One region of the Paenibacillus sp. URB8-2 genome, then DNA from elsewhere that is predicted to be linked to it. Evidence: riboswitches for the same ligand, from Rfam matches in the RefSeq annotation. Region 1 holds a riboswitch; each other region holds the start of a gene.
The links. Region 1 has a riboswitch for cyclic di-AMP ahead of PUR_RS14370 (APC family permease). Riboswitches for the same ligand answer to the same signal wherever they lie in the genome.

Region 1 (7,460 bases):
GAAATACATACAGCTTCATCAAGCGACGTTCGACACTTATTTGCCCGGATTCCTGGATTCCTTGTAATCCGGTTTTTTATAACCATGTTGTTCAATAGTTGTTCAACTAATGAATTAGGAGGTTAATAATGCAAAAATCCAGCTTGACTCTCTTTTTTCTCATTATGTTCGCCATCGGCACAGATACGTTTCTGATCAGCCCTCTGCTTCCCGTCCTTCGTCAAGAGTTCCATGTATCGACCGCAAGCTCCGGCTGGATGGTCAGTGCCTATGCGTTCGGCTACGCCTTGTTCGCTCTGGTGGCAGGCCCGGTGTCCGACCGGCTGAACCGAAAGCATGTCATAATATGCGGGTTGGCCGCCTTCTCCCTCTCTACGGGTTTATGCGCCGCCGCTGTCGGTTTCTGGAGCATGGTTCTGTTCCGTTTTCTGGCCGGGGTCAGCGCTGCCGTCGTATCCCCGCAAATCTGGGCTTCCATTCCGGTCCTGCTCCCCAGGGAAAAGATTTTGCAGGGAATGGGCATCGCCACCGCCGGTCTCTCCATCGCCCAGATGCTGGGCCTCCCCATCGGCAGTTTTTTCGCCGCTCATTCCTGGAATCTTCCGTTTATCGTGATCGGGTTGTTTTCCCTCCTCCTGACCTTTCTGATTCCTTTCCTCCTGCCCTCCATTCCGCCCCACAATCAATCGGCAGACCGCCTTTCTCTCTTAAAGCCATACGCCGGGCTGCTCTCTTCCCGTATTGCGGTTACCGCCTTTGCCGCCTATTTTATTTTTCAGATCGGCAATTTTGCCGCCTTTTCCTTCCTCGGCTCCTGGCTTTCCGGCGATTTCGGCTTAAATGTGGCCCAAATCGGCCAAGTTATGCTGTTCCTAGGTCTCGGCAACATGCTTGGCAGCCTGTTCGGCAGCCGTCTAAGCCAGAAGCTTGGACGCTCCGGAACACTGATTTTGGGCATTCTGGTCAACAGCGTAATGTTTCCGCTGCTCTCACTGACGGGAAATATTACCGGCATTAAGGCAGAGCTGATTGTCATCTTCGGAATCGGCGGGATTCTGTTCCCCATCATGATGAGCTCCCTCCAGTCTTTGTCGGAAACCGCCCGCGGAACGGTCTCGGCTCTGGCGAACACCCTGATGTATTTTGGAACCACGATAGGCGCCGCGGCCGCCGGAGGGATTTATCAGGCCTCGGGTATATTTCTCGGCGTGACCCTGCTGACTTTACTCTGCTTTGTCCTCTCCGCCTTCCTCTTTCGAAAAAGTGGAGTCGCGGCAACTTAGATGGATTCAATTTGCCATAGCAGGGTAAATTACTGATTAAGACTGACAATGTGGCAAAGGATGGGATCGTACGATGGAAGAACATGTACAATTGCTTGCCGATTGGCTGAACGGGCATACAGGCGGAACGATTGTAATCGAAAAACAGGAGTTGGAGGATCGCGACAAGATCTATTTTAAATTGGAACGTGTTGATTACCGGGATGCCGTCGATGTCATTGACGATTATCTGGACAGCGCGCTCATCCTGCACGGTACGGGCAGAACAATGAACGCGGACGGCGAACTGGTCAGCCTTCCGCTTCAGAGCTACGAGATCGCAGTCAGCGGCCTTGCTTTCACTTCCGCGGATGAGACAAGAGTGCAAGCGCAAACGGATCGGGCCAAATATACGCTAGCGCTTGAGTAAGAGCAAGCAAAAAGCTGCTGGGAATGGAGGTTAGCCCCCCCTCATTCCCAGCAGCTTTTTTTGAAGATTAGAAATGTAGAACAAAGCCGGGAGCCGTCATCACTTTACAGCTCTTCGCCGATAATCTCGACTTCCGTCTCCAGCTCGACGCCGAAACGCCCCTTTACAGTCTCTCTCACATGCTGAATCAGTCCGATATAATCGCTTGCCGTAGCGTTATCCGCATTAATGATGAACCCCGCATGCTTTTTCGATACTTCAGCTCCGCCGATTCTTGTCCCTTGAAGTCCGCTTTCCTGAATCAACTGGCCTGCAAACCGTCCCGGAGGCCGCTTGAAGACACTGCCGCAGGATGGATATTCGAGCGGCTGCTTGGACTCCCGCATCTCGGTCAGCTTATCCATCGCCGCCTTAATTTCCTCGTGGGTTCCCGGCTTCAGGGCAAAACGGGCTTCCAGAATGAGATAATCGCCGCTGGAGAAGACGCTTTTCCGGTAGCCCCACTTCAGGTCATCTCCTTCCAGCTTTACGATGGCGCCGGTCTTGTCGATGGCAAGCGCGCTTTGCAGCACATCGGCCACCTCGCCGCCGTAGGCTCCGGCGTTCATGTACAGCGCACCTCCGACCGTGCCGGGAATGCCGCAGGCAAATTCAAGACCCGTCAATTTCCGCTCAAGTGCGAAACGGGAAGTATCAATAATTTGGGCTCCGCACTGGGCGATGACCACATCGTCCTTAAAGCTGATGCCGGTTAATCCGGACGTTTGCAGAACGATGCCGCGCACGCCTCCGTCCCGGATAATTACGTTTGAACCGTTCCCTAATATAGTAAGCTTAATGCCGTTTTCGGCAGCGTATGTAAAGACCGCTTGAATTTCCTCGTAAGTGGAAGGCTCAGCCAGAATGTCCGCCCGGCCGCCCATTTTGGTGAAGACATGATCTTTGAGCGATTCATGGCTCTTAATCGTTCCGGACGGAACAAGCCTTTGCAGATCCTCTTGAATTTTGCCGATATCCATGGGTTTGCTCCTTTAGTTGTTATACATATCTTTAGGCAATCCTCACTTTAACAACGAACAGGCTCCCTTGTCAATGACAGGAGCCCGTTAATCGGCTTTAAGTTTTCAGCTATGGATTCGGTTCAATTAGACAGCCTTGCTCTTAGCAAGGCTGTAGGGCAGACACAGCGGCAATCCCGTCCGCGGATCATCGACAATATCCGCCTCGATCCCGAACACTTCGCGCAGCACGTCCGGAGTCATAACATCTACCGGAGCGCCTTCGCTGACTACGGTGCCCGATTTGATCGCAACCATATGTTGGCCGAAGCGTGAAGCGTGGTTCAAATCGTGTACGACCATAATAATCGTCCGGCCCTCCCGCTCGTTCAGCATCTGCAGAAGCTGAAGCACTTCAAGCTGATGCGCCATATCCAGAAAGGTCGTCGGTTCGTCCAGGAACAAGATATCCGTCTGCTGGGCCAGCGCCATGGCAATCCATGCGCGCTGCCGCTGTCCTCCGGACAGGCGTTCGATCGGCCGGTCGCTGAAATCGCCCATCCCGGTAACTTCAATAGCCGAGGAAATGATCTTCCGGTCTTCCACAGTGAGAGAGCCGAAGCCCTTCTGATGGGGATAACGCCCGTAGCTCACCAGTTCGGAAACGGTCAATCCGTCCGGAGCGGTCGGATTTTGCGGCAGAATCGCGAGCTGGCGCGCAACTTCCTTCGTCGATTGGGTATGAATCGACTTGCCGTCGAGCAGCACACTGCCGCTGGCCGGCTTCATCAGCCGGGCCATCGTTTTGAGGATCGTCGATTTCCCCGAACCGTTGGCTCCCACGAGAGCCGTAATCTTCCCGGTCGGAATCGACAAGTTTAGATCCTTTACAATAATCGACTCCGCATAGCCGATACTTAATTGATTCACATTCAAACGTTCCATCATAAACAGTTCACTTCTTTCCTGTTATCTCCATATCACCACGGATATTATTTTTAGCCTTGTCTTCTCAAATGATATTGATTATCATTATCCGTGTCAACATAAAAGATCATAACTTCCCCGCTTCTGCTTAGTCATGTAAGAAGAAACGGCTTCGCCGTCCTCTGGAAGAGGAAGGCATCCGTTTCTCGTAATAATATCAGGTTAAGGATAAGCGCGAAGCTTATACTTTCTGATATTGCCAAAAAAGCTGCCGCCGGAGACATTCTCCAGCAACAGCTTTCTGCCAACGGGCTGTCTGCCCGATTATTTATTCAAATGATACGGAACCGTCGCAACGACGATATCCTTGTGATTCATGAGATAAGTCCGGATAAATACGCTCGTCTGATTATGCAGGACGGCCTGCCACCAATGCTTGGTAATAAACTGCGGAATCAGAATCGTAATATGATCCGTCGAAGCATTCTTCCACTCCACCGTATCGATAAATTTAACCAGCGGACGCATGATGCTGCGGTACCGGGAACGAAGGACGATCAAGCGCACTCCGGGATTCCATTCCTCCCACTTCAGCTCCATTTTGCGGATTTCTTCTTCGTCGAAGCCGACATAGACGGCAACCACATTATCAGTTAACGATTTGGCATAGCTGATCGAATGAAGCACCGCACGCGTTACGGCGGATACCGGGATAACAATCGTGCTTCCTTTAATACATGGCTTATCTTTATCCAACTGAATCCGGAGCTGGTCTGCCGTATTCATATAGTGACGATGAATGCGGAAGAAAATAAGCATAACAATCGGCAGGAAGATGAAAGCCACCCATACGTTCGAGAATTTGGTAATAATGAAGATAAGCGTAATGGTAAGGGTTGTCAGCATTCCGACCGTATTCACGGCAAATTTGGTCCGCCAGCCAGCCGGCTTCAGCTTATACCAGCGAATCATCATGCCAAGCTGGGAAAGAGTGAACGGAATAAATACGCCGACGGCATAGAGCGGAATCAGATTTCCGGTTTCGCCGTGAAATGCAGCAACGAGCAGACAAGAAGCCACTCCCAGGAAAATAATGCCGTTGGAGAAGCCGAGACGGTCGCCACGGACCATAAAAGCATGCGGCATATACTTGTCTTTAGCCAGCATGAACGACAGCAGCGGAAAGGCCGAGTAGGCCGTATTGGCCGCCAGGAACAAGATGACCGCCGTTATCGCCTGAATGCAGTAGTACAGGACGCCCCGTCCGAAGGTCGATTCGGCAATTTGCGAAACCACCGTTTCATTGGCGTTCGGGGTAATGCCGTACCAGTAAGCCAGCAGTGTTATACCGGTAAACATGAATCCCAGAATCAAACCCATCATCATGAGGGTTTTGGCGGCATTTTTTTCCGCTGGGGCCTTAAAGTTCGGAATGGCATTCGATACCGCTTCGACACCGGTCAGCGCCGAACAGCCGGAGCTGAAGGCCTTAAGCAGCAGGAACAGACTGACATTGGATACCGCACTGCCGATTTCGGGAACAGCGGCATGACCGCCGCCAGCCGCATATTTGACCAAACCGGAGACGATCAGAACCACGATAGACAAGACGAACAAGTATACCGGGACGGCAATGAAAGAAGCCGACTCGGTCACGCCGCGAAGATTGATAATAGTCAAAATGATGATTACCGTGACCGCAATCGCCACAGTATGGTCGTGCAAATTCGGAAACGCCGAAGTGATCGCATCCGTACCAGCCGAGGCGCTAACTGCAACCGTCAGGATGTAATCCACAAGCAGGGAACCGCCTGCGAGCAGTCCCGTGGAAACCCCGAGATTATCCTTGGCTACGATATAGGCTCCCCCGCCTTGAGGATAAGAGAAAATCGTCTGCCGGTAGGATAAAATCAGAATTGCCAGTAATCCCAGTACCGCGAGGGCAATCGGCAAAGAATACCAGATAGCCGTAAAACCTGCTGCTATCAGCACGATCAAAATCTGTTCCGTTCCGTATGCGACGGACGAAAGTGCGTCCGATGACAGAACGGCAAGTGCCTTCACTTTGGTTAACTTTTCCTGGTCGAGTTCGGTTGATTTTCTGGGACGACCGATCAATAGTCGTTTTACTCTGCTTACCATTTGGATACAGTTCCTCTCTTTGTTGAGTTGAAACGGTAATACCGCGCGCCGTTTTCAGTGGTGGATTTTCATAAATAAGGGCACAAAAATAAGCATACGGAAATGACCGCATGCTTATGCATGATCATATCCCACTGTAGCTTACGAGGTTAGCTGGCGGATTCGGACTGTGGAAGCCCTACGGACCGGATAACATCCCGGCACCGATTCACCCCGTTGACCGCTGGGCGGTCAAGTTGGTTCCCCCGTTTTTCCATTTGGAAAATTCAGCGCATATTCAACTTCTCACAAGGTCTAATATTAGTCTATATTGCCATAGCCGTAAACAGTGAAAATGATGAAAAAGAAATGAAAAACGGACTAATTCACGCAAATTCCCATCAAGAGATAATCATGTCGTTCATTATCTTGTATTATCCCTGCAGCACGGGTTTTTATGTCCATTACGGAAGAAAACTTCCCCGTTAAGAGTTGATTCCGTCCTCCGCCTCTTCCGTTTCCTCCTCCTCGCGCGCTCTGGCGTTCCACAGCATCAGGGCTATAAGGATAAAAGCCGTCAGCGCCAGCAGCGGGATCGTAATGAAACCGAAAAAATTCAGATAATCTTTCGTGCATGGCACACCGATGGTGCAAGGAAGTACTTTGCCGAGAGCCGGTATTTTCTGCTCCGCGTAATGATACAGCGATATGCTGCCCCCTATAACGCTAAGCGGAAGCACGTAAGGAACAATACGCTTATCATTCCGATAGGTCGCTATACCAAGAAGAAGCACCTGCGGGTACATGAAAATCCGCTGGAACCAGCAGAGCTTGCAGGGTTCGTATTTCAACACCTCACTTAGGTAGAGGCTGCCGGCTGTGGCAACCAAGGATACAAACCAGGCCAGGTAGAGACCATACCGACTCAGGAAGCCGGAGAATGATTTCATTCCGTCTCAACCGCCTTTGCCGCCGTCTCAATCTCCTTGGCGATCGCTTCGAGATTGAAAGGCTCATTGGCCTTTATACCATTTATAAACAGCGACGGTGTACTTGTAACACGGCTGTCCTTTGCTGTCGCGTTATCTCTTGCCAGTTCATCCTCATAAGTACGCTCTTGAATGTCCTTGCGCAGCAGATCGTAATCGACATCAAGCTGTTCTTTTTGCGCAAGCTCAACCAGGAAATCCTCGGTCGCCCACTCGGTCTTCTCGTCCCCCTGATTGGCATACAACGCATCGTAATATTTCCAGAACGCTTCGCTATTCTGATGGTAAACCGACAACGCCGCTAAGGAAGCGGTCTCGGAATCGGGACCGATGAAGGACATATTGACGAAATACAGGGCAGCCTTGCCTTTTTCGATGTAATCCTTCACAAGCTGCGGCTTGACAACGCCGGAGAATTGGGCGCAGGCCGGGCATTTATAATCTCCGAACTCAACCAGCTTAACGGGCGCATCCGCCGCTCCAAGTCTTGGAAGCTCATCATACTTAAAAGACACCGGACTCGCGGAACTTCCCGGGCTGCCCGTATTTTTGGAAGCCAATACAAACATCGCAGCAAAAAGAACGACCACGAGCAGGATCGCTCCTAGTAAAAGGATATGTGTTTTCTTCTTCTGCCGTTCCTGTTCGGCCCGCAGCTTTTCTTGGGCCAGGGCTGGGGAGACTGTTCTGCTTTTTTTCGGTTTGCTCAATGTTATAATTCCTTTCTGTCCTG
Region 2 (7,622 bases), 1.1 Mb from region 1:
CAGACTGAAATTGCCAGTCGTTCAGGAGTCAGTAATGCAACCGTTTTTTACACCGTTAGAGACTACTGTACCCACGGACTGGAGCAAACGCTCTGTTACCGCCGCCGTGCTGAACCGGCACGCCCTTCACCGATCACCGGTGAGGTGGAAGCCCGAATTATTGCATTAGCCTGCTCTGAGCCTCCAAAAGGGTATGCGCGCTGGACGATTCGTTTGCTAACGCGCCGAGTCATTGAGCTGAATATTTTAGAATCGGTCGGACGAGAAACCATTCGGACGACTTTAAAAAAACGAAACTTAAGCCTCACCTGAAAAAACAATGGTGCATTCCCGCCAAATCGAGCAGTGAATTCGTCGCTCGGATGGAAGACGTCTTAGAGACCTATGCCCTGCCTTATGACCCTGAAATCCCGCTCATTTGTATGGATGAACAGCCGATCCAGCTGCTCGATCATTCGCGCCCACCGCAACCTATGAAGCCAGGACAGGTTCTGCGAGAAGACTACGAGTATGTTCGCAAAGGCAGCTGCAGCCTGTTTCTGTTCACGGAGCCGCTCGCCGGGTGGCGTCACGTGCAGGCTTCGGAAAGACGCACAAAATCCGATTGGGCTCTGCAGATCCAAGAACTGCTGGAGGTCCACTACCCAGAGGCGAAACGGGTTCGGCTCGTGATGGATAACTTGAATACCCATACGATCTCGTCCTTGTATGAAACCTTTCCGCCTGAACAGGCGTTGGCTTTGGCAAAACGGCTAGAGATCCATTATACCCCTAAGCATGGAAGTTGGTTAAACATTGCTGAGATAGAACTCAGTGTAATGACGATCCAATGCCTGAACCGCCGAATCACCTCTATTGAAGAATTGCAGGGCGAGGTGTCCGCTTGGGAAACCGAACGCAACCGAATTCAGAAATCTGTCGATTGGCAATTTACCACGGAGCAGGCACGAGGCAAGTTAAAGCATTTGTATCCTGAAATTTGATCTGGTCAAGGTACTAGTACAGCATCAGAATTAAAATAGTTAACTTTTGGTAGATATGATATAGTCGAGAGAAAAAGAGGTATCGACTATGAAACTACGTGCATATGCGGTTTGCTTGACCCCGGATCAGCAGAAAGAATTACAAGGGGTGTGCTCAAAGGGAAAGTGGCCGCACGCTCACTCCGGCGAGCACAAATTCTGTTGTGGGCGGACGAGAACCGGGTGGGCGGCAAGCTTTCGGACACCACCATTGCGGAGCAATTACACATCCACACCAACACGGTATATCTGGTCCGTAAGACCTTTTCGGAAAAGGGATTACAGGCTGCTGTCGAACGAAAAAAGAGACTGACACCGCCAAATCCTCCAAAGGTTACCGGCGAACTGGAGGCGAAAATCATCGCGCTCAGTTGCAGTACTCCGCCCGCTGGAAGAAGTCGGTGGACCCTTCGACTTTTAGCAGACAAGACCGTTGAACTGGGTTACATTGACAGCATTTCGTACGACACGGTGGACCGCATTTTAAAAACGAACTCAAGCCCCATCTTCGTAAGTGTTGGTGCATTCCACCGAAGCAGAATGCAGCGTTTGTGGCAGCCATGGAAGATGTATTAGAGGTCTACCATTTACCCTACGACAGCGAATGTCCCGTGATTTGCATGGATGAGAAACCGTTCCAACTGCTGGATGACGCTCGAAAACCGATCCCGATGAAGCCCGCCAAGCCGCTGCGTGAAGACTCCGAATACGTACGTCATGGGACCTGCAGTATCTTTATCTTCACTGAACCGCTTGTGGGCTGGAGACACGTCAGCGTTCGTCCTCGCCGCACAAAAATGGAATGGGCGGAGCAAGTTCGAGAACTGTTAGACGTACATTACCCGAGTGCACCCAAAATTCGTTTAGTGATGGATAATTTAAACACGCATTCGATCGCCTCGTTGTATGAAGCCTTTGAACCGGAAACCGCCTTGCGTCTAGCCAAACGGCTCGAAATTCATTACACCCCCAAACATGGCAGTTGGCTGAACATTGCTGAAATTGAGCTGAGCGTAATGACGCGCCAATGTTTAGCAAGACGAATTCCGTCAATAGAAGAATTAGCAAGCGAACTGACCGAATGGGAATCTGCTCGTAACGCTTCTCAAAGAGGTATAGATTGGCAATTCACTACCGAAGATGCACGGATAAAACTTAAAAGGCTTTACCCACAATTTAAAGACTGATGCTGTACTAGCAGCTCATCCGACACTATAATTCGAAAAGATAGGTCAAACCAAAAACAGCAAGAAACTATCCTTCAACCAACAAACAATAATCATAAAAGTCATGATATCATTAATATGAAGTAATCCTCGGTGTCCCCAAAGCCATATACCATTTCTTGAACTCGGATGAGTAATTCGTAAGTATTTGCAGGTTAAACTTTTCATCTTCAGCCATAACTGAATTATGAAAAAGCCCAGAGTAATAACTGGTATACAATTGTTGGCCGTTTTGATCAGATTCTACTTCGTAAGCAGAGATGTACAGCAAAACAGGATCCAACAAAGCACTCATTTCTCTTCCCTCAATCATCCATCCCTCAATGCTGATATTCCAAAAACCAACAATCCCTAATTTCTCCAGATTTGCAACTGTATCTTTCATCCATGATTCAGCTGCAGGTAGTGCCTTTAGTCCGCTGACGCGATTTTGAAGCACTAAGGAGCACTTTTTTCCATTGTTATCATCTATTGGACTCTGTACATGCTTATCTGCATATAACTTTGCGGCTAAAGACTCTAATTCCGCTTTATCACCTTCAAAACTAACACTTGTAACGATCGTTCGCTCTTGATCCGACAATAGCTCATCAGCCAATTGTGACAAAAACTGCAAGTCTTCAATGGTTTCAGAAATGACATGTGGCTTACTGGAGTTAACGCTCATGGCGGCAGTTGTAGCAGCCAAAATCAGAAAAGTAAGTATTTCGCTCAATCATTATACCTCCATTTACCAATAGATGGACTCGCCCATCTATTTTTGTTAAGCGTTAGAATTAATACTACTTTACTTTAAAATTATGTGGAAATCATGTAGACAGGATTCTAGTCGAGGATAAATACTCGGATGCAAAATATTCAGACATAGAATAAGGAAACTATATAACCAAATAAAGCAAGCCATCCATATCAAGCATCATAACATCGAGTTAAATAATATCAACGGAATTCTTCTTGATAATAGATCATATTTCTTGTCCTTTACCAGCCTCTTCAACCTGGGATCCTTTCCTTCATTAAAAAATCCGGATTAAGTTCCTCATATTTCCATTCATCTGTCGAACTTCAGGACTATGTTCATTGGTTTAATTATCACCGAATCCACGGTACATTGAGGTATCTTACTCCTGTACAAGCCAGAAAAGCGCCCTCATAATTATTGTTCAGTTTAGGGTTGACTATCCATTAAGAACGAAGCGGATGGTGCTGCTTGATATAACTAGGGTAGGAAATGTGGAAGCTTTAGTGGAGCAGACGTCTACTATCGTAATCGAGCCTGATAAGCGACATGAATTAAACAGGAGCCTTCTACGTAGCAGGCCCCTGTTTAATTCAAGTCTGACTTTTATTGTCCAATAATTTTCGTCTATGATTAAACTCTTCATCACTGAGTTCACCATTGGCATAACGTTCTTTTAATATCATGAGGGGTCCATCATCCACTCTGTATTTCCTCATTAGCAATCGGATAACTACATAAATTGTTATGCCAATAGCAATGATCAGAAGAAGTAAACCAATCACCATGATGAAGCACATCATGGTCATCTTGGAACCATACATCATTGCACATTCCTCCCATCACTAGCATTTTCATTTCGCAAACCAATTATTCCCTTAGTTCCAAACTCCTTAAATGCGAAACGAGCCTTAGAAGCTATTCATTCGTAAAGCCCCTATTTATTTTTATTTTTGAAATGAGTATTACTGCATTCTATCTGTCCCCAACAACTCTCCACCACTCTCTTAGGGCCTTCAAATGAAAAAAGACAAGCCCGTGTGAATAAACACGAACTTGCCCTTATTGTCCTATTGGTTAGTCACTTATCATTGTTCGGAAACTCTTATCATTCACCACTCGCCGAGCGGTAACGTAACGATTTTGGTAGTATGATTCCGATAACTTACTTATTCTTACTCCTTTGCTGCTGGAGGCGTGTGCAAACTGATTATTACCGATATAAATTCCTGCATGAGATACTCCCTTACCGAAGGTATTAAAAAACACCAAATCACCTGATCGCAAATTTTCTTTAGCTACCGGAGTTCCTTCCTTGGCCTGGGACTGGGATGTACGCGGAAGACTATTTACATTAAACTTTTTCATTACATATAAGATAAACCCTGTACAATCGAACCCTGAAACAGTAGTTCCTCCCCATAAATATGGGGTTCCAATTACTTGTTTCACTGTGCTTTGAAGCTTGATTTCACTTGCAAAGATTGTGGGTGCTGTTGAAGTAAATAAAACTGCAGCTCCTATTAGAGAAATGATGACTTTCTTCAGAACCTTATTCTCCCTTCAATGCCTACGGAGTTAGCTGAGGGTTCGGTTAAAGGTTCCCTATACTCTCTTGATTACAAGAATAATTCACCCGGAATGGTTCCCCCGTTTTCAAAACGAAATTCGGCAGCAAGTTAATATTTTGTAACTATTTCTACTTTATAATATTTAGAAGACGCCTGTCAATACTTTCTCTTACTCGTTTGTTTTATTTTCGATCCACATAGTTCCTACATATTTTTGTAGTACAATTTGCTCTAAAATCTTAATATAACAAGGAAAGATAAGGCAATGGGGAATATCAGCTACTTACGAGTAAAAATCCTTTCTACTACATTTCTATCAAATACAAATAAAGATATCTAAAACTAAAAGCAACAAAATTGTAATGACTATTCACTTTTTTCGTTTACGACCCTACTAGTCAATGATATGAGAAATCTGATAATTAGTCCAAAGACCCATATCCTGCCTTACTATCTTAATTTACCAAAGCACGCTTTATAGAAGACTGCTGGATATACAAAGAATGCCACAACGAAAAAATATAAATTGTCCAAATCTTGCGGGAGTAATCCACTTTTCCCCTTCGATGTTGTTTCAGCATCTCTTTAACATAGATTATTTGAATCCACTGATCAATTCCACTGTTCTCGATTTGCTCGATCATGATGTCACCAATGGAAGTTTGTAACCACTTTCTTAAGGGTACAGGAAAGCCCAGCTTAGGACGGTCTAACACAGGAAAGGGAACTATACCTTCTAAGGCTTTGCGCAGCACATATTTAGTAGTTCCTTTTGCCACCAGTAGAGAGGCAGGAATTTTTCGAGCAATTTCAAAAACCTCTTTATCAAGAAAAGGAACGCGGACTTCTAAAGAGTGAGCCATACTCATCTTATCCGCTTTCATTAATATATCACCGGGCAACCAAAGTTGGAGATCTATTAACTGCATGCGGGTTATGTCATCCAGATTCTTATGTTCCTCATAAATGGCTCTCGTGATTTCCGTCGTAGGTTCCCAGTTTTTATATAGGTCAGGATGAAAATTTAGGACCATCCTTTTTTCATCTTCCGAAAAAATGTTGGCATTTCCGAAAAAGCGCTCTTGCAAAGGGGTCAGTGCTCTTCGGATATAATTCTTTCCATAAAATGAGAAAGGGATTTCACCTACATATTGTTTTAATCGTTTTTTTACTCCTGCAGGCATCCACGATAATGGTTTTAGCGAGTGAGGCTCCCTATAAATGCGATATCCACCAAACAATTCATCGGCTCCTTCACCGGACAGTGCCACAGTAACCTGTTCCCCTGCTAATTGTGCTAACCGGTAAACGGCAATGGCCGATGGATCTGCAATGGGCTCGTCCATGTGCCATACAGCTTTCATGGTATCTTCAAAAAAATGTTGAGCCGAAATCAGTTCCTCGAAATGATTTGTTCCCAGCGCTTCGGCGATTTGTCTAGCAACCACATTTTCATTTTGTTCTCCTTCAAAACCGACTGAAAAGGTTTTAACCGAACGTTGACTCGCTAAGAAACTTGCTATCGCTGTAGAATCAATACCACCAGATAAAAAGCTTCCTAGGGGGACATCACTCTGCGTGTGCAGTTTAACCGAATTCCTAAGACTGTATCTAATTTCTTCGATAAAGGTCTCAAGCGGACGATCCTCTGCTTCAAAGCTTGGCTCCCAATATCTCTGTTTTGTGATTCTTCCCCTGGAATCTATTTTCAAAAAATGACCTGGCTCGAGTTTACTGACTCCACGAAACATTGTAGCTGGCTGCGGAACGTATTGAAGTGTGAGATAATGCAGTAAACTTTTAGGATCGACTGCCGGATTAATATCTTCCACCGCTATAATACTTTTAATTTCCGATGCAAATACAAACTTCTTATGATCCAAGTAATAATAAAATGGCTTAATGCCAAAGTGATCCCGGGCAGCAAACATTTGTTTGTTTTTCCGATCCCAGATAGCAAAAGCAAACATTCCACGTAACTTATCTACACAGCGCTCCTGATATTCTTCATATAGATGGACAATAACTTCAGAATCAGTATTCGTTTGGAATCGGTGTCCCAATCCCTCCAATTCTATTCTTAAGGACTGATAATTATAAATTTCACCGTTAAAAATTAGCCAAAAGGTTTGGTCTTCATTGGATAGTGGCTGACTTCCATTCGATAAATCAAGAATTGATAATCTGGTAAATCCTAAACCGACCTGATTATCGATGATTCGGATTCCGGTGTGATTAGGGCCACGGTGCTGCATCATATGGGTCATTTTCCTTAACATGGATACAGTTGGCCCTTGGTCATTTTCAAATCTCATAATCCCTGCAATTCCACACATAAAAAAGTCCTCTCCTTATTTATAAACTACATATTGTAGTTTAATATACAACTTAAAGCACCTTCTTCAGTTGGTTAACCTTATTTCATAAACTACAATGCGTAGTTTTTAACTTTCAAGAAAAGCGGCTAGCTGCAGCCGCTTATGATAATGATGCTAAGCAATACAAATAGAATGGATGACATAACCACTGGGATTATTTCTAATACAGGAATTTTAATCTTAGCCTTCGGTTGAACCAGCTTTTGAATTCGATAATTAATTGCATCATCAGCGAAACCAACCCCAATAGGTCGTTTTTGTTTACTTCTGGAACATTTATAGAGCACACAAGCTAATTCATACGGTGATTTCATCTGACTAACCGCAAACTGATCCGCTTCAATTTCAGTCCAGACCATAATATAATGAGCTAGCTTTTTTAAGATGGGAACAAACGGTAAACTATTCTTAATGAGATGAATGATCAGTAAGCGAAGCGGATCAAACTTTTGAGCGTGGTTGTACTCATGTAATAAAACAGCAAGAATTTCGTGTTCTGTAAACTCTTGAACAAGCTTTGATGAAAGCACAATTTTCGGCCTGAAAAAACCCGAAGTGAGAGCTAATAACGAATCACGGTGAATGACGACAATCCGTCCATCTATAAAATCATACCGTTTATTAAGCCTGTTAGTTAAAGTGATATCACATTGAGTTTGCACAACCTTATTCCACTGTCGTTCTAG
Region 3 (7,622 bases), 2.5 Mb from region 1:
TGTCAACGGGAGGAATTACAGTATGAAGCGACGATTCCGTACGACTTATCTCTTCGCCGCCCTGACCGCCCTCTGTCTGCTGGGCGGAGGAATATGGGCGCTATCCGGATCTTCCCCGGTCTCCCACTATACCGCCGCTCCGGAAACGGCCAAGTCCCCGGCCAGTCCCCGCCAGGAACAGGCAGGCAAACCCGCTATGCCCGTTCCTCCGGCCGCCAACTCCGCCCCGGCTCTCAGCCGGAGAGTGGCGGAGTACCACATCAGCGTGCAGCTCGATCCGGGCACAAGCACCCTGACCGCCGCCGAGACGGTAACGTGGACCCATCCCGGCAAGAACCCGGTGAGCGATCTGTACTTCCACCTGTACCCGAATGCCTTTGCATCAGACAGCACGACCTTCATGAAAGAATCCGGCGGCAAGCTGCGCAGCGACAGCATGCCCCAGGACGGATTCGGATCGATAACGCTGACCGATGTGCGAACGACCGACGGCGTCTCCCTGATGCACCGGATGCAGTACGTCCAGCCCGACGACGGCAACCCGGAAGACAAGACCCTGATCAAGATCCATCTGCCGCAGCCGGTGAACGGCGGAGAAAGCGTTACGGTCAAGCTGCGGTTTGAAGTGCGTCTGCCGAAAATATTTGCCCGCATGGGGGAATCCGGCGATTTTGTCATGGCAGGGCAGTGGTTTCCGAAGCTGAGCGTCTACGAGCCCGCAGGGGCGCGGGGCAGGGGGGAAGAAGGCTGGAATTTGCACCAGTACCACGGCACCTCCGAATTTTACAGCGATTTCGGGATATACAGCGTGGCCATTTCCGTTCCCGCGAATTATACCGTGGCTGCAACCGGTTTTCCCGTTAGGAACGCCAAAGTTGCAGAGGGACGAAAAATATATCAATTTTATGCCGATGACGTGCATGATTTCGCCTGGGCCGCTTCTCCGGACTTTGTGTATGCGGAAAAAGCCTACTCCTCGGCGGAAGTGCCCGGCGTTCGGATCAAGCTGTATCTGGACCCCCTGCATAAAAATCTGGAGGAGCGCTATTTCCAGGCCGCCGAGGCTGCGCTGAACGCTTTCAGTAAATGGTACGGCCCCTATCCGTATACCACGCTGTCCATCGTCGTTCCGCCCAAAGCGGGCAATGGAGCGGGAGGCATGGAGTATCCCACCTTAATCACCGCCTTCGGCGCGGAGAGCGGCTCTGCCGATACTTCGCTGGAACGGACGGTGATTCACGAAATCGGGCATCAGTACTTCTATGGAATGGTGGCCAGCAACGAGTTCGAGGAAGCCTGGCTGGACGAGAGCTTTACCTCCTATGCCGAGGACAGGCTGATGCAGCAGGAATACGGGCTCGCCTCCAATCTTCCTCTACAGGCCAGTCTCGTTACGAAACCCAAGCCGCTGACTCTGGATACCTGGAAATACGGCAGCGCGAATGTCTACACCCAGAACGTCTACATTCGGGGCAAGCTGGTGCTCAAGGATATCGAACGGCAGGTCGGCGCCAAGACAATGGATTCCATTATGTCCTCTTATGCCCGCAAATATCGTTTCCGTCACCCGGGCACCGCCGATTTTCAAAAAATTGTGGAAAAGGTGACCAAAAAATCGTGGCAGGATTACTTCGACCGTTACGTATACGGCGGAGGCGCTCCCGATTTCTCCGTTGAGGATATTACTGTAAGCAAAAGTAAAAGCGGCGTCTACGAGTCGCTGACAACCGTCGCCAATAAGGGCAGCCTGTATTCCGGCGTGAGCGTCAAGTTCACCTTCGCCGACGGCCACACGCTGCATAAAGTCTGGGATGGCCAGGGAGGGAAAACTTCGTTCCGGCTCTCCTCTGCGGCTCCTCTTGTTTCGGCCGAGGTGGACCCGGGTCACGAAGTCCTGCTGGAGAACAAGCATATCAACAACTTCAGAAAAGCGGCTCTCCCCTCGGCCCTCGTTTCCCGCTGGACGCTAAGCCTGACAAACGCGATCGAAACTGTGCTCGGCATTTTCGTCTGGTGAGGTGAATCGAATGAGAAAATGGATAATCCGCGGCTGGGGCAGCATCAAGGAACAGCTCTATATACTGATTCTGCTCTTTATCTACCGGCTGCTCTGGGGCTACTTTCTGTACCGCTTTGTAAGGTCGGCTGTTGTTCCCGCGCTGCTGCGTTACCCTTCCGAGAATGCCGGCGGCAGTGCAGCAGGCAGGCTGCTGTATTATATCGATGCCCAGCTCAGCCTGTCTTCCGAACCCGATGTGCGGCGTTGGTTGTGGACACTGCTTATTCTGGCGGGCGTGCGCCTGCTGGCTACGCCGTTCATCCGAGCCGGGCTGCTGCATGAGTTGCATCAGGAGAGCCGGGGTGAACGCGGGCTGTTCTTTTTTCCCGGCATGAAAAAGTACGGGCTGCCCGTTCTGCTCTTCAGCGCCGCCGAATGGGTTCTGACCCTTCTTCCCCTATACTGGCTTCTGCCGAAGGGATACAGACTCATTCTGTCATCCTACTGGGAGCCGGGGCTGCTGCTGCAGATTCTTCCGTATATTCTCGCATGGCTGCTTTACGTGTTTATCATTCGCTTGATCCTGCTATATATGCAGTTCGGTTACACAGGCGGCACCGGAATACTTGCTTCGCTACTGACCGCAATGCGCTGCTTCTTGCCCTCCGCGGCGCTGCGGATTCTGTTCGGGTTAGGGGGGCTCTTGATCTTTCTTGTATCTGCGGTGACGGGGTTTCTCAGTCCCGGACTGCCCGCGCTCTTCATTAGGCAGCTTGCGCCTCTCCCTTCCACTTTATTCGATATGTGGGGATTGTCGGCGCAATATCATCTATGGCGCAGCAAAACGAAGGATTCATAATTAGAAACACCCTATCATTTATGCATAACAGGCGAAAAGAGTTCAAATTCCGTGACAGGAATCTGAACTCTTTTTTATTTTTATATTGGCAAATATTTCGTCCGCTAAATTAAATTTGCCAAACCCCAAATCGTCTGATACAATGAGGCTTGTGTTGAGGTGACAAGTTTGTAATCTTTTAAAACTATTTTGTTATCTTGTCGTATGATGATGAATCAAGTCGATTGTTCTGGTGCATAACTAGCCAAATTCCCGGGCACCGGGGAGCGGGGGAACCATTTTTTGGGTGAATTGATCTTGTAACAAAGAGGTCATAGGGAACCTTCAAACCGAATCCTTAAGCTAACCACGCAGGCATTGGAAGGGGAACACAAGCTTTGAAAGGTCAACATATCAAGAAAAAACTCGCAGCCGCTGCGATAGGCCTTGTGATGGTTTTCACTCTGGGGTCAGGAAGCGCTTTCGCAGATTCGAAAATGGACACTGTTATTGCAAAAACTTTGGGAACCTCATATAAAACCGGTGGAATGAGCACAGCCGGGTTCGATTGTTCCGGATTTACCAAATACGTTTTCAAAAAAGTAGGACTTACCCTTCCTCGTACATCCAAAGCGCAATTCAAAGTAGGAACTTCCATATCGCGCAGCAAACTGCGCTCAGGAGATCTAGTATTCTTCAATACGCTCGGAAACGGCGTTTCCCATGTCGGCATTTATGTCGGCAACGGCAAATTCGCGCAATCCTCTTCTTCACGCGGCGTGACCATCAGCTCGCTTAGCCAGTCCTATTGGGCCAACCGTTATGTCGGCGCCAAACGTGTCATGAGCACAAACGCATACCAAGCCGTGGCTTACGATTGATTAATCTCTTGCCCGGAACATGATCTCGCTAATCATTTCCGGGTTTTTCCTTTTTTCTGTATATAGTTTAGCTATACACCTATTTCGGCGGCTTGAACCAGCTTTTGCAAAAAACAACGCCAAAAAAAATTTTTAGCATAAAAACACGATTTTTATCCAGTGTTTCTAAGTGAATTCACAAATGTAAGCGCTACAAAATCGAATTTTACTATGTTAAAAGTGATTGCCAACCAACAAAAGGTTTGTTACAATAAGCGCAATGAGTTTATAGTAACATTTTTGTAATGATTATTAACATTTTGACGATAATTTTGTCATGATCTACCCACTATAATCCGGACACTATACAGTATGTGCCGAGTTCCCTGACCATCAGGGAAGCGGGGGAACCATCTTTGGGTGAATTGACCTCCTGTTCAAGAGAGGGGTCATAGGGGACCTTCTACCGAATCCTTAAGCTAACCTCGCAGGCATTTGGAAGGAGTCAAATCTTTTGAAGAAGAAGTTGGCGGCAGCATTCCTCAGCTTTTCCATCGTTCTCACACTCGGAGCAGGCAGCGCATTTGCCGATTCGAAAATGGATAAAGTGATTGACGGCGCTATCGGAACCAAATACGTATCCGGCGGCACGAGCACAAGCGGATTCGATTGTTCCGGATTCACCATGTACGTGTTCGATAAGATGGGCATCGATCTGCCGCATCAGTCGGGTTCCCAGTTCAAAATGGGAGATGCCGTGTCCCGCAGCGATCTGAGAGCCGGCGATCTTGTATTCTTTAACACTTCCGGAAAAGGCATTTCCCATGTCGGCATCTATATCGGCTCCGGAAAGTTCGCCCATGCTTCCTCTTCGAAAGGCGTTACCGTCACTTCCCTGAGCGACAGTTATTATGTCAGCCGGTTTGTCGGCGCCAAACGGGTGATGGGCTCCAGCGCTTATCAATCCGTAGCCGTTGATTCTGAAGACAATGATGATGTGCAGTAATACTGCCCTATAGGACCCCTTCCCGGATTTAACCCCGGCGAGGGGTTTTTATTTTAATATAAGAACTTATAAGCTACGCGCTTATCGTTTAGTCTAATATTTCAACTAGAACGGGCATCGTCTCCAAAAGGATGGCGGAACCGTTTCTTTCTTGTGTTATTCTTATTTTACCCCCTCCGGCATTCGTCAAACATGGCTGAGCGCTTTCGGCCAAACTCCTAAAATTTATTCGCTCGCCAGGTTCTCTCCTAACTGCAAAGTTTTTGCGTCGAAATCACCTTTTTTTGTATATAATTTAATATAAAAGGTTTTCCCCTGCGGGGAGAGGAGGTCGCTGAACGTATGATTAGCTCTAATATCATCTTTCATGTCGGGCCCATGACATCTGCGCATGCCAGGGATATCTGCGGTTGGGAATACAAGGCGCCCTATAATATTTACGGCTGGCTGTCTTGGGATCAAATGGAGGCGCTCGGCATTGAATTCGGAGATCCGCGGATTCGGAGGGAGCAGTATGTTTCGGTATTGAACGAAGAGGACAAACTTTGCGGCTTCGCCCAGCTTTTTCCGATGGAAGGCACGGTGCGTCTGGGGATCGGTATGCGTCCCGAATTGTGCGGGCATGGCCTCGGCCATTTGTTTGTGGGAGCGGTTGTAAAAGAGGCGCTGAAACGATATCCCAGTCGAGAGGTCGATCTTGAAGTTCTTACCTGGAATCAAAGAGCCATCCGGGCCTACCGCAAATGCGGCTTTACGATCACCGATACCTACGAACGCCGGACGCCAAATGGAGATAAGCCCTTTTACTGCATGGTCTATGATAAATCCCTCCATAAAAGCTGAATCGGACGGACCACCGTTCATTTTTTTGTCACAAACCCTATGATAACGCTTCACCATCCGTTATAATTAGAGAAGCAGCTTACATAGGGGAGGACGATTGGGGATGCAAAAGTGGATCATGAGCGGATTATTTTTCGCTGCCTGCGCCTTTGCGGTTATACTGATGTTCACACTGCCCGGAAAAGAGCAGGTCGCCGAGCAGAACAATCCGACCATGCCGACCGTTAAGGCTGATCCCGCCAAAGCGGAAGCGACAGTTAAAGCCAATTGCATCACCTGCCACGGCGATCAGCTTCAGGGCGGAGTCGGACCCAATCTGCAAAAGGAAGGCAGCGAGCATACGGCCGAGCAGATTTACAGCATCGTTACCAAAGGACGGGGACAAATGCCTTCCTTCAATGATAAGCTGGCTCCGGAGGAGATTGCCAACATCGCCATGTGGCTGTCCGAGAAAAAATGAGTGCCAAGACAACAATACGCCTCTGCGCAGGAGCATAATGCTTCCTGGCACAGGGGCGTATTTTTAATAAAACTCTTCTCCTGTCGTCTATCGGGTTTCCTCGTAATTAACGGGCCTTCATTTAACGGGTCTTCTCAAACGCCTCATTAAACTCATGGGCTTCACGCACGTCGAGCGCGGTAATGCCGCCTTCCTCGCTTGTTGTAAGCCGCAGAATTACCGTTTTATAATCGATCGTGATATGCGGATGATGGTCGAACGCCTCCGAGATGGCGGCCACCTCATCCACGAACGCAATACCCTTCATAAAATCGTTGAACTGGTATTTGCGCACCATGGCCCCGCTGTCCAGCTTCCAGCCTTCCAGCTTGCCCACCTGCTCATGCAGTTCTCCCTCGGTTAATAACACTTTATGTTTCCTCCCTTGAAAAGCAGCCGTTTAAGTTCCTTTAGCCTTCCCGTTAAACAAAACATCCCTCAGGTTCTTTCGTCCAAGGGATGCGCCAGGAAAAACGCTTATTTTCGGTTTAATGTATTCTTGAATCCCGGCAAATATACCTCAGACACTATCAATTTTAACATGGAGGACAGACTGCGGCAAATGCGGCCGCTTTTTCTGCTTCTGCCTGCTTAGATCAACGTTACCGATTCCAAATCTTCTTCACCGACCAAAATGTTGATGCGGTGCGCATCCTTGTCGTAGATCACGACGCCGCTGCCGACATGAATGACCGGCTCATTCCCGAGGGCAAAGAATAAATCTTCCGCCAGCGCTTCCCATACTTCCAGCTTGGACTCACGGGGCAGCTCCTCCCATTCACCCGGTTCCATCTCGAAAAAAAGGTAACTGTCCGGTATAAGCTCAACCGCTTTGGTCAGATCTCGTAAAATATCTCCATAATCTCTTCCATGCTTTACACCCACCGCTATCACTCCGCTTCATAACTTATGAATACCCTTTCCTCATCCATTATAGCCTAAATGCCTTCACAAAAAAGGGCCGGCTGTCGATAAATAAGAATAGACATAGTTGTTCTCCGTCAGTAAGCCCGCCGCCCACTCAAGGATGATAGACGCGGCATTCGCGAGATCACTTTTAATACTCATGGACGAGGTGTACAAATGCAGATTTCTTCAATTATTGGTCTAGTGCTCGGTATAATAGCGGTGGTTTATGGTATGTACCTCAAACAAGCCCCGCTGGCATCGTTAAACAACCCCGCCGCCTTTACCATCATTCTTGTAGGTACCGCAGCATCGCTGTTCATGGCCTTCCCGATGTCGGAAATCAAAAAAGTGCCGAAATTGTTCAAAATTCTGTTTCTCGGCGGGAAGAAGCTGATCGATAAAGGAGAGGTCATCACCATGTTCATGGAGTGGGCCTCCATTACGCGGCGCGAAGGCCTGCTGGCGCTTGAGTCAAAGGTCGAAGAGATTCAGGATGATTTCCTGCGAAGCGGCATGCGGATGATTATCGATGGCAACGACCAGGAGTTTGTCCGGGATGTGCTGCTTGAAGATATCCACGCAACCGAAGAGCGCCATAAAACAGGCGCGCTAATCTTCTCCCAGGCCGGCATGTACGCGCCTACCCTCGGGGTGCTTGGAGCCGTTAT
Region 4 (7,622 bases), 2.5 Mb from region 1:
CCTCCCGCCAACTCTCCGCACCTATCCAACAATTGCGGGTGTCCAGAGGGCGTAGCCCTTGGGGCCCTCCTGAAAGTTTTCCAAAGGAAAACTCACTTCGGAAGCATAGGCTTGGGGAGGGTTTGGGAGGGGTCCCCCACAAAAAAAATACCCCCCGCATTCGCGGGAGGCTAAGGAGATATAAAAAAGGTTAGAATTAACAATTTGATTATTTCCATTATAACCGATTTAATTTAATTTGTCACAGGGGCAGGGATAGCAGAAATGCATTCATGGCAAACAATTTTTCCTTTAAAGTAAGTCACGTTCTCGGCATTACCGCAAAAAATACAGGCAGGCTCGTATTTTTTCAGCATGATCCGCTCACCGTCCACATAGATCTCAAGAGCATCTTTTTCTCCAATACCCAACGTACGGCGCAGCTCGATCGGAATGACAACCCGTCCCAGTTCGTCTACTTTTCTTACAATGCCTGTTGATTTCATCATAACAATCGTTGCTCCTCTCAAATAATCAAAAAGTGTCACTATTCGACAATCTTCTCTGTTTTATGGTACATATAATACCAACCATTCCCAAAACAGTCAACCTCTTTTTAGAGGATGAATTATTTTCTGATATGACAAGGTTTCTGGAATGGCTGCACTTCAATATATATAATAACTATCTAAGAGGTACAAGTAAAATGTCGAAATGGAAACTAAATGTTCAACTTTTTTCGACAAAATGTGACGAAATCTTCTTTTTTATTAGAATAAATCGGAATAAGTCGATGTTAAAGATAAAGGAGCTGACTTCATGCAGCAGCCGCTTACGGAAGAAAAAGTATTTAAAGATCCGGTTCACAATTACATCCATGTACAGGATACGGTGATTTGGCGACTCATTAATACAAAAGAATTTCAGCGTCTGCGCCGTATCCGCCAGCTCGGAACCACCTACTTGACCTTTCACGGCGCCGAACACAGCCGGTTCTCCCATTCGCTTGGGGTATATGAAATTACGCGGCGCATTATTTCCCAATTTGAGCGCAGCGGTTATAAAGACTGGATTCCCGAGGAAAGGCTGCTTACGCTGTGCGCGGCGCTTTTGCATGATTTGGGTCACGGACCGTTCTCCCATTCTATAGAAGAAGCTTTTCAAATGAATCATGAAGACTGGACATGCCGGATCATATTGGAGAACACTGGTATTACTGAAATTTTGCAGGAAGTGGAGGAAGATTTTCCGCAGAAGGTAGCTTCGGTTATCTGTAAAAAATATGAGCATGACATTGTGGTCAATTTGGTGTCGAGTCCGCTGGATGCCGACCGGATGGATTATCTGCTGCGCGACGCATATTACACCGGGGTTAACTACGGCACGATCGATATCGATCGTATTTTGCGGGTGCTTCGTCCATATCACGGGCGGGTAGTGGTCAAGGAATCGGGGATGCATGCAATTGAGGACTATTTAATGTCCCGTTACCAAATGTATTGGCAGGTCTATTTTCATCCGGTTACGCGCAGCTCGGAAATTATTTTGCGCCAGGTATTCCGCCGGGCCAAGCAGTTGTTTCAAGAAGGCTATTCCTTCCGTTTTATGGTGGAGCCGCTGACCGATTTATTTCGCGGTAAGGTAAATGTGCAGCAGTATTTGCAGCTGGATGAGGCGCTTGTGCAGGCGACATTTATGCAGTGGACCACGGAACAGGACGAACTGCTGAGCGACTTGTGCAGCCGCTTTATTCATCGTAAACTGTATAAATATGTAGAGATGGAAAGCCTGGACATGGAAACAATTGACGAAATTCGCCGCAGCTTTGCCTCGGCCGGATTGCACCCGGAATACGACTTGGAAATTGATTTTCCGACAGATTTACCCTATGATGTATTCCGTCCGGGAGAGGGCTTTCACGGTAAGCAGATTCTTCTGCTGGATCGTCAGGAACGGCTTCGCGAAATCTCCGAGGTGTCGGATATCGTCCGCTCTATCAGCGGGATTCACCGGGGGCGATATCATTTATATTATCCGCAGGACAAGCTCGAAAAAGCGCTTCCGATGCTGCCGAATTCGATTAAGGATTTGTTTGATATACGGTGAAAAATAGCAAAGAAAGGGGAAGTGGTTATGCAGCTTTTCGACACCCACACCCATCTGGATGCTCCGCAATTCGACGGCGACCGCGAGGAAACGATTGCACGGGCGGTAGAGGCGGGAGTAAGCAAAATGATCAATGTCGGCTTCAACCGGGAAACGATTCCAACCACGATGAAGCTGGCCGAATCGTACGAGTTTATTTATGCGGCAGTGGGTTGGCACCCGCAGGATGCCATTGATATGAAGGACGGGGACCTTGATTGGATCGCCTCGCTGTGCAGTCATGAAAAAGTCGTGGCTATTGGGGAAATTGGGCTCGATTACTACTGGGATACTTCACCAAAAGAAGTTCAGCATACCGTATTCCGGCGGCAGATCGGGCTGGCACGGGAGCTGAATATGCCGATCGTCATTCATAACCGGGATGCCCACGAAGATGTGGTCCGTATTCTCCGCGAAGAGAAGGCTTCGGAAATCGGGGGGATCATGCATTCCTTCTCGGGTAGTTGGGAGACAGCCAAAATGTGCCTCGATCTCGGCTTTTACCTCTCCTTCGGAGGACCGATTACGTTCAAGAACGCCCGGGTGCCCAAGGAGGTGCTGGCGCAGGTTCCGCTGGACCGTCTGCTGATCGAAACGGACTCCCCGTATCTGACGCCCCACCCCTACCGGGGCAAGCGTAACGAGAGCGCTCATGTTAAATTGGTAGCAGAGGCGGCAGCGGAAATAAAAGGAATTGAATTGAATAAAATGGCTGAAATTACGTACAAAAATGCACTGGGATTATTTGGTATTTAGTGAAAACGGGAGAAAACCGGCTAAAAAAATGAGAATGAACGAAAGATTAAAGATTTTTAACAAAAAAACGGGTGTTTATTACATTAATTTAACCATTTTCTTGAGCTTATCTGGTTGAAGTGTGCTTTACAACATGCATCGAAACAGGATATTATCTTGTCAGTGCAGTGAGCTGTTGTTACTGAGACAGCTGCTGATTCATAAATCGTCTCGCTGAGTCTCCATATGGAGAACGGGGGAACCAATATCGCTTTGCCGTATGCCTAAAGCCTTACATAAGAGTCATCAGGTTGGCGTTGCAGGCTGTATTTGATTTCTTCACGTGGTCTTTGGGGTGAATTTAAAGGCAATCGCCATGAGCGGTTGACCTGAGATAGGGCGTCTCTCTTTCGTCCGAACCCGACAGCTAACCCCGTAAGCGCAAGTAAGAGAGGAAACCTCGTGCGTTTGGCCGTTTATTCGGACATCCCAAGAAGCCACGAAAGAGTCCTCTAATCAAGACTCTTTATTTAGGCTTCTTTTTGTTTGAATTAAACGTATTCGCCTGTGAACTGTTATATAACAGGCGGAAGATGCCATGCCGGGCAGGCGATTTATGAGCAGGATGCGAGAAGCCGCGAATAGTATCGTGTCCTGTGACAATCTCTTGTAGTTTCGCTGGAACCAGCAGTACGGTTTACGGTTCGGGCGGGCTATGTAAGGAGGATGTAGAAGATGGGCGTATTCCAACCCGAAGTATCCCATGATTCGCAATCATCCAGCAGGTCTTATGCATTACGGTTACGTCTTGAGCAGGTGAATTTACGCACCTGGGCACTTGCGGGCGTAATCGGGGTAGCTATCGCGCTGCTTATTCTGCTGTACGTACACTCTCAAAGCAGCAAACAAATTGTTTTAGTGATAGACGGGCAGGTTCGTGCTCTGGAAACGCGCGAAGCGCTTCTGGGCGAGGCTCTGGCCAAAGAAACAATCTCGTTGAAACCGTACGACAAATTATCTGCGGGTCTTGGCGACGAGATCGAAGACGGCGACCGGATCGTCATTGACCGGGCGCAGGAGATCACTCTGACTGAAAATGGACAGACAAAAACGTTCTATACGACTGAGGATACGATCGGTCGGGCCATGAACAGTCTGGGCATTACGCTGAATGCCCACGACAAGGTTTTTCCTTCGCTAGACACCGCAATCTCCGCCAAAACGGAAGTCAAGGTCATCCGCATCAACAAGCAGGTTGTACAGCGGACCCAAAGCTTGCCTTTCCGGGTTATCAAGACGGCGGACCCCTCCCTAACCGTAGGGACAGTACGAGTAGCACAGGCCGGCAAGCCCGGCGCCATTATCCAGCATATCGAGAAGACTTATCAGGACGGAAAGCTTGTCTCGATGCGCATGGTTGGTAAAGAAGTGCAGAAGGTGACCAAGGATAAAGTGATCGCCATTGGTACGAAAGCCTTGCCTAAAGCCGCAGTCGTGAAAGTTTCTTCCGTTAGCAGCACCACTTCCAAAAAGACCAACGTCAGAAGCAGCAATGTCGCCAGCAAAGCCGGCGTGGACTTCGAGTACAAAAGATTGATTAAGAATGTTTCGATGACGGCATATTCTTCGGAAGAACCGGGAATCGGCACACGTACCGCTTCCGGAACGCGCGTAACGGAAGGGCGGACCATTGCAGTGGATCCTAATGTGATTCCGATCGGCTGGTGGGTGTATGTCGAGGGACTCGGATTCCGACGCGCTGAGGATACCGGCGGAGCCATTAAAGGCAATAAAATCGACGTTTATTACGATTCGCTGAGCCATGCCCGCAGTTTCGGCCGCAAATCGCGTGCCGTTTACGTGATCGGTCCGGTTAAACCGGAGCTGGATTAATGATTTTGCAAATTTAGCAGCAATACGCTATAGTGATGTAAGCTCGTCACTTATATAATTCTTAGTCAAAAAGAAGAGGAGCGAATCCTCTTCTTTTTGCTTTTATTTTTTGTGGTAAAGGCGGGGGATAGGGCCGCTGCGGGAGGAAAAGATAAACAATGATTAAAGAATTAATTGTCGTCGAAGGCAAAAGCGATACCGTCGCCGTCAAAAGAGCGGTCGATGCCGACACGATCGAAACGGGCGGTTCGGCGGTGGACAGCCGGGTAATCGCCAAGATCAAGCTTGCGATGGAGCGCCGCGGCGTTATTATTTTGACCGACCCGGATCATGCGGGAGAACGGATACGCAAGATTGTTTCGTCGAAGGTGCCTGGCTGCAAGCATGCTTTTATTCCGGAGCAGGATGCGACCTTGAAAGGCGATATCGGCGTCGAGAACGCATCGCCCGAGGCGATTCGCCATGCGCTGGAGCATGTGCATACCTCCTTCGAGGGAGCGCCGGTGCTGATCGGAATGGACGATCTTCTGGCTGCGGGGATGATTGTACACCCTAATGCCGCGCAGCGGAGAATGGAGCTGGGCAACCTGCTGGGCATCGGTTACTGCAACGGCAAGCAATTGTACAAGCGGCTGTCGATGTTCGGCATTACGCCCGAAGAGTTCGCAAACGCGGTGATGCAAATCGAGCAGGGAGGTCTATCCTTATGAGCGGCAGGGAAGAAATTTCATCCCCAAAAAGGACAAAAGAAATTATCGCGGCTCACGGATTTTCGTTCAAGAAGAGCCTGGGTCAGAACTTTCTGATTGACCAAAATATTTTAAATAAAATTGTAGAGGCGGCCGCTCTGGACGAAAGCACGGGCGCTCTTGAGATCGGCCCCGGCATCGGCGCGCTGACCGAGCGTCTGGCGCAGATGGCGGGTGCTGTTACGGCTGTAGAGATCGACCAGCGTCTGATTCCGATACTGCAGGAGGTGCTGTCTCCGTATCCCCATGTCAAGATACGGCATGCCGATGTGCTTAAAGTGGATCTGCACGAACTGTTCAGTGAAGATTTCGCGGAAGTGAGCAAGGTCAGTGTGGTCGCCAATCTGCCTTACTATGTGACGACCCCGATTCTGATGAAGCTGCTGGAAGAGAAGCTGCCGCTTGCCAACATTGTCGTGATGATTCAAAAAGAGGTCGCCGTGCGGATGGCGGCATCGCCGGGAGGCAAGGACTACGGCAGCCTGAGCATCGCCGTGCAGTATTACAGCGAGCCGGAGCTGATCTGTACGGTGCCGCATACGGTGTTTATTCCCCAGCCGAATGTGGAGTCAGCGGTCATCCGGCTGAAGGTCAGGGAGCGTCCGCCGGTCGAGGTAAAGGACGAGAAGCATTTTTTTGAAGTGGTGCGAGCATCCTTTACGCAGCGTCGCAAAACCATATCGAACAATTTAAAGGCCCGCTTCTTTCCAAAAGAGGGGAGAGAGCAGCTGGAAGCGCTGCTGGCCGAAGCAGGGATTGAACCTTCACGCCGCGGCGAGACGCTGAGTCTGGCGGAGTATGCGCGTCTGAGCGACGTTCTGCTTGAGGCCGGCCACGTATAGGGCTTGCTGATAGAAGTTAATGCAGGCAAAGCGGCTAAATGATGAACCATCCGTTATCTTTGCCCATACGATGGGGGTAGAGGTGATGTTCTGATGAATTTGGGAGACTTGGTCGTTCGGAGATCGTATGGCGGTGATGTGACTTTTCGAGTAGAATATATAACTCGAAATCAGGCCATCATCAAAGGAACCGAATTTCGGCTGCTGGCGGACTCTCCGCTGAACGATCTGGTTCAGGTGCCCGCCACGGCCATGACGGAGCTGGGGGAGCGAGCGCGGATCAAGGCCGCCGAGTCGCTGACGGAGCTTAGAAAGGACCGGCAGGAGCACAGCAGATTTGGGGTCGGGAATACAATGGGGATTTGGGAGCAGACGCCGAAGGAGGTCTCTTACTTTGAGCTTCCCGGAAAGGTCCTGCATCTTGACGGCGATCCGGGTTACTTGAATAAAAGCCTTAGCCTGTATGAGCAGCTGCGTATTCCTGCCGAAGGACACCATGTACGGGAATCGGAGATGGCGTCCGCCCTATACCGCCTGCTGCCCAGAGTCCGTCCCAATATCGTGGTGGTTACCGGTCATGACGGCGTTCTGAAGTCGCTGCAATCTTATGATCTGAACAATTTAAACAGCTATAAAAATTCGCAAAATTTCGTTGCCGCGATTCGTGTGGCCAGGGACTACGAACGCCACTACGACGCGCTGACGATTGTCGCCGGGGCATGCCAGTCGCATTTTGAAGCGCTGCTTGGGGCCGGGGCGAACTTTGCAAGCTCGCCGGGGCGCATCCTGATCCATGCCCTGGACCCCGTGTATATCGCCGCTAAGGCCGCTCTAACCTCTATCAGGGAAACGATCAACTTAGGCGACGTGCTGCATAATACGATCAGCGGCAGCCAAGGTCTAGGCGGCATTGAAACGCGCGGAAGCTTTCGGATCGGCATGCCGCGACTCCAGGATTTATCCACGCTGAAAGTGACGCCTTCCGCCATCTAAAGGGCCAGACCTTAAGATCTCTTTGCTTGTCCATCCGTTCTAAAAAATATCGTTGACAAACATAATTGGCATCTACTATAATTATTTGTTTGATTTGACATATTGTAATACACGAGTTATAATGGACAAGGAAAGAGGTGGTCGTCAGGCAATGGCTAATAACGCGCTATTGGAAATTAAACGCAGTCTCGAAGCTCATGTCGGTTCTAAGATTACGTTGCGAGCAAACGGTGGCCGCCGCAAAACGGTTGAGCGTACCGGTGTCCTGGAAGAAACGTACCCTTCT

Region 2: another riboswitch for cyclic di-AMP. It lies ahead of PUR_RS19365 (C40 family peptidase); the one in region 1 lies ahead of PUR_RS14370 (APC family permease).
Region 3: another riboswitch for cyclic di-AMP. It lies ahead of PUR_RS00490 (C40 family peptidase); the one in region 1 lies ahead of PUR_RS14370 (APC family permease).
Region 4: another riboswitch for cyclic di-AMP. It lies ahead of PUR_RS00140 (resuscitation-promoting factor); the one in region 1 lies ahead of PUR_RS14370 (APC family permease).

The regions. Positions count from the first base shown of each region.
Region 1 covers NZ_AP023239.1:3,135,061-3,142,520, forward strand. Annotated here, with positions in the region: gene PUR_RS14345 (ArsR/SmtB family transcription factor) at 1-67, shown strand, start outside; gene PUR_RS14350 (MFS transporter) at 129-1,283, shown strand; gene PUR_RS14355 (protein YmzB) at 1,357-1,692, shown strand; gene murB (UDP-N-acetylmuramate dehydrogenase) at 1,797-2,711, opposite strand; gene PUR_RS14365 (ABC transporter ATP-binding protein) at 2,838-3,635, opposite strand; gene PUR_RS14370 (APC family permease) at 3,942-5,759, opposite strand; cyclic di-AMP (ydaO/yuaA leader) riboswitch at 5,883-6,041, opposite strand; gene PUR_RS14375 (disulfide oxidoreductase) at 6,224-6,688, opposite strand; gene PUR_RS14380 (DsbA family protein) at 6,685-7,437, opposite strand.
Region 2 covers NZ_AP023239.1:4,189,488-4,197,109, forward strand. Annotated here, with positions in the region: gene PUR_RS19335 (helix-turn-helix domain-containing protein) at 1-312, shown strand, start outside; gene PUR_RS19340 (IS630 family transposase) at 327-983, shown strand; partial or broken gene PUR_RS19345 (IS630 family transposase) at 1,072-2,209, shown strand; gene PUR_RS19350 (hypothetical protein) at 2,322-2,963, opposite strand; gene PUR_RS26625 (IS3 family transposase) at 3,264-3,404, shown strand; gene PUR_RS19360 (SHOCT domain-containing protein) at 3,581-3,814, opposite strand; gene PUR_RS19365 (C40 family peptidase) at 4,065-4,535, opposite strand; cyclic di-AMP (ydaO/yuaA leader) riboswitch at 4,540-4,671, opposite strand; gene asnB (asparagine synthase (glutamine-hydrolyzing)) at 5,014-6,894, opposite strand; gene PUR_RS19375 (M56 family metallopeptidase) at 7,023-7,622, opposite strand, start outside.
Region 3 covers NZ_AP023239.1:98,598-106,219, reverse strand. Annotated here, with positions in the region: gene PUR_RS00505 (M1 family metallopeptidase) at 23-2,017, shown strand; gene PUR_RS00500 (hypothetical protein) at 2,028-2,858, shown strand; cyclic di-AMP (ydaO/yuaA leader) riboswitch at 3,091-3,230, shown strand; gene PUR_RS00495 (C40 family peptidase) at 3,251-3,718, shown strand; cyclic di-AMP (ydaO/yuaA leader) riboswitch at 4,063-4,206, shown strand; gene PUR_RS00490 (C40 family peptidase) at 4,212-4,703, shown strand; gene PUR_RS00485 (GNAT family N-acetyltransferase) at 5,046-5,546, shown strand; gene PUR_RS00480 (c-type cytochrome) at 5,650-6,006, shown strand; gene PUR_RS00475 (4a-hydroxytetrahydrobiopterin dehydratase) at 6,128-6,415, opposite strand; gene PUR_RS00470 (hypothetical protein) at 6,637-6,930, opposite strand; gene motA (flagellar motor stator protein MotA) at 7,129-7,622, shown strand, end outside.
Region 4 covers NZ_AP023239.1:27,185-34,806, forward strand. Annotated here, with positions in the region: gene PUR_RS00125 (AbrB/MazE/SpoVT family DNA-binding domain-containing protein) at 234-488, opposite strand; gene PUR_RS00130 (HD domain-containing protein) at 799-2,085, shown strand; gene PUR_RS00135 (TatD family hydrolase) at 2,113-2,880, shown strand; cyclic di-AMP (ydaO/yuaA leader) riboswitch at 3,082-3,316, shown strand; gene PUR_RS00140 (resuscitation-promoting factor) at 3,595-4,752, shown strand; gene rnmV (ribonuclease M5) at 4,911-5,462, shown strand; gene rsmA (16S rRNA (adenine(1518)-N(6)/adenine(1519)-N(6))-dimethyltransferase RsmA) at 5,459-6,343, shown strand; gene yabG (sporulation peptidase YabG) at 6,437-7,336, shown strand; gene veg (biofilm formation stimulator Veg) at 7,488-7,622, shown strand, end outside.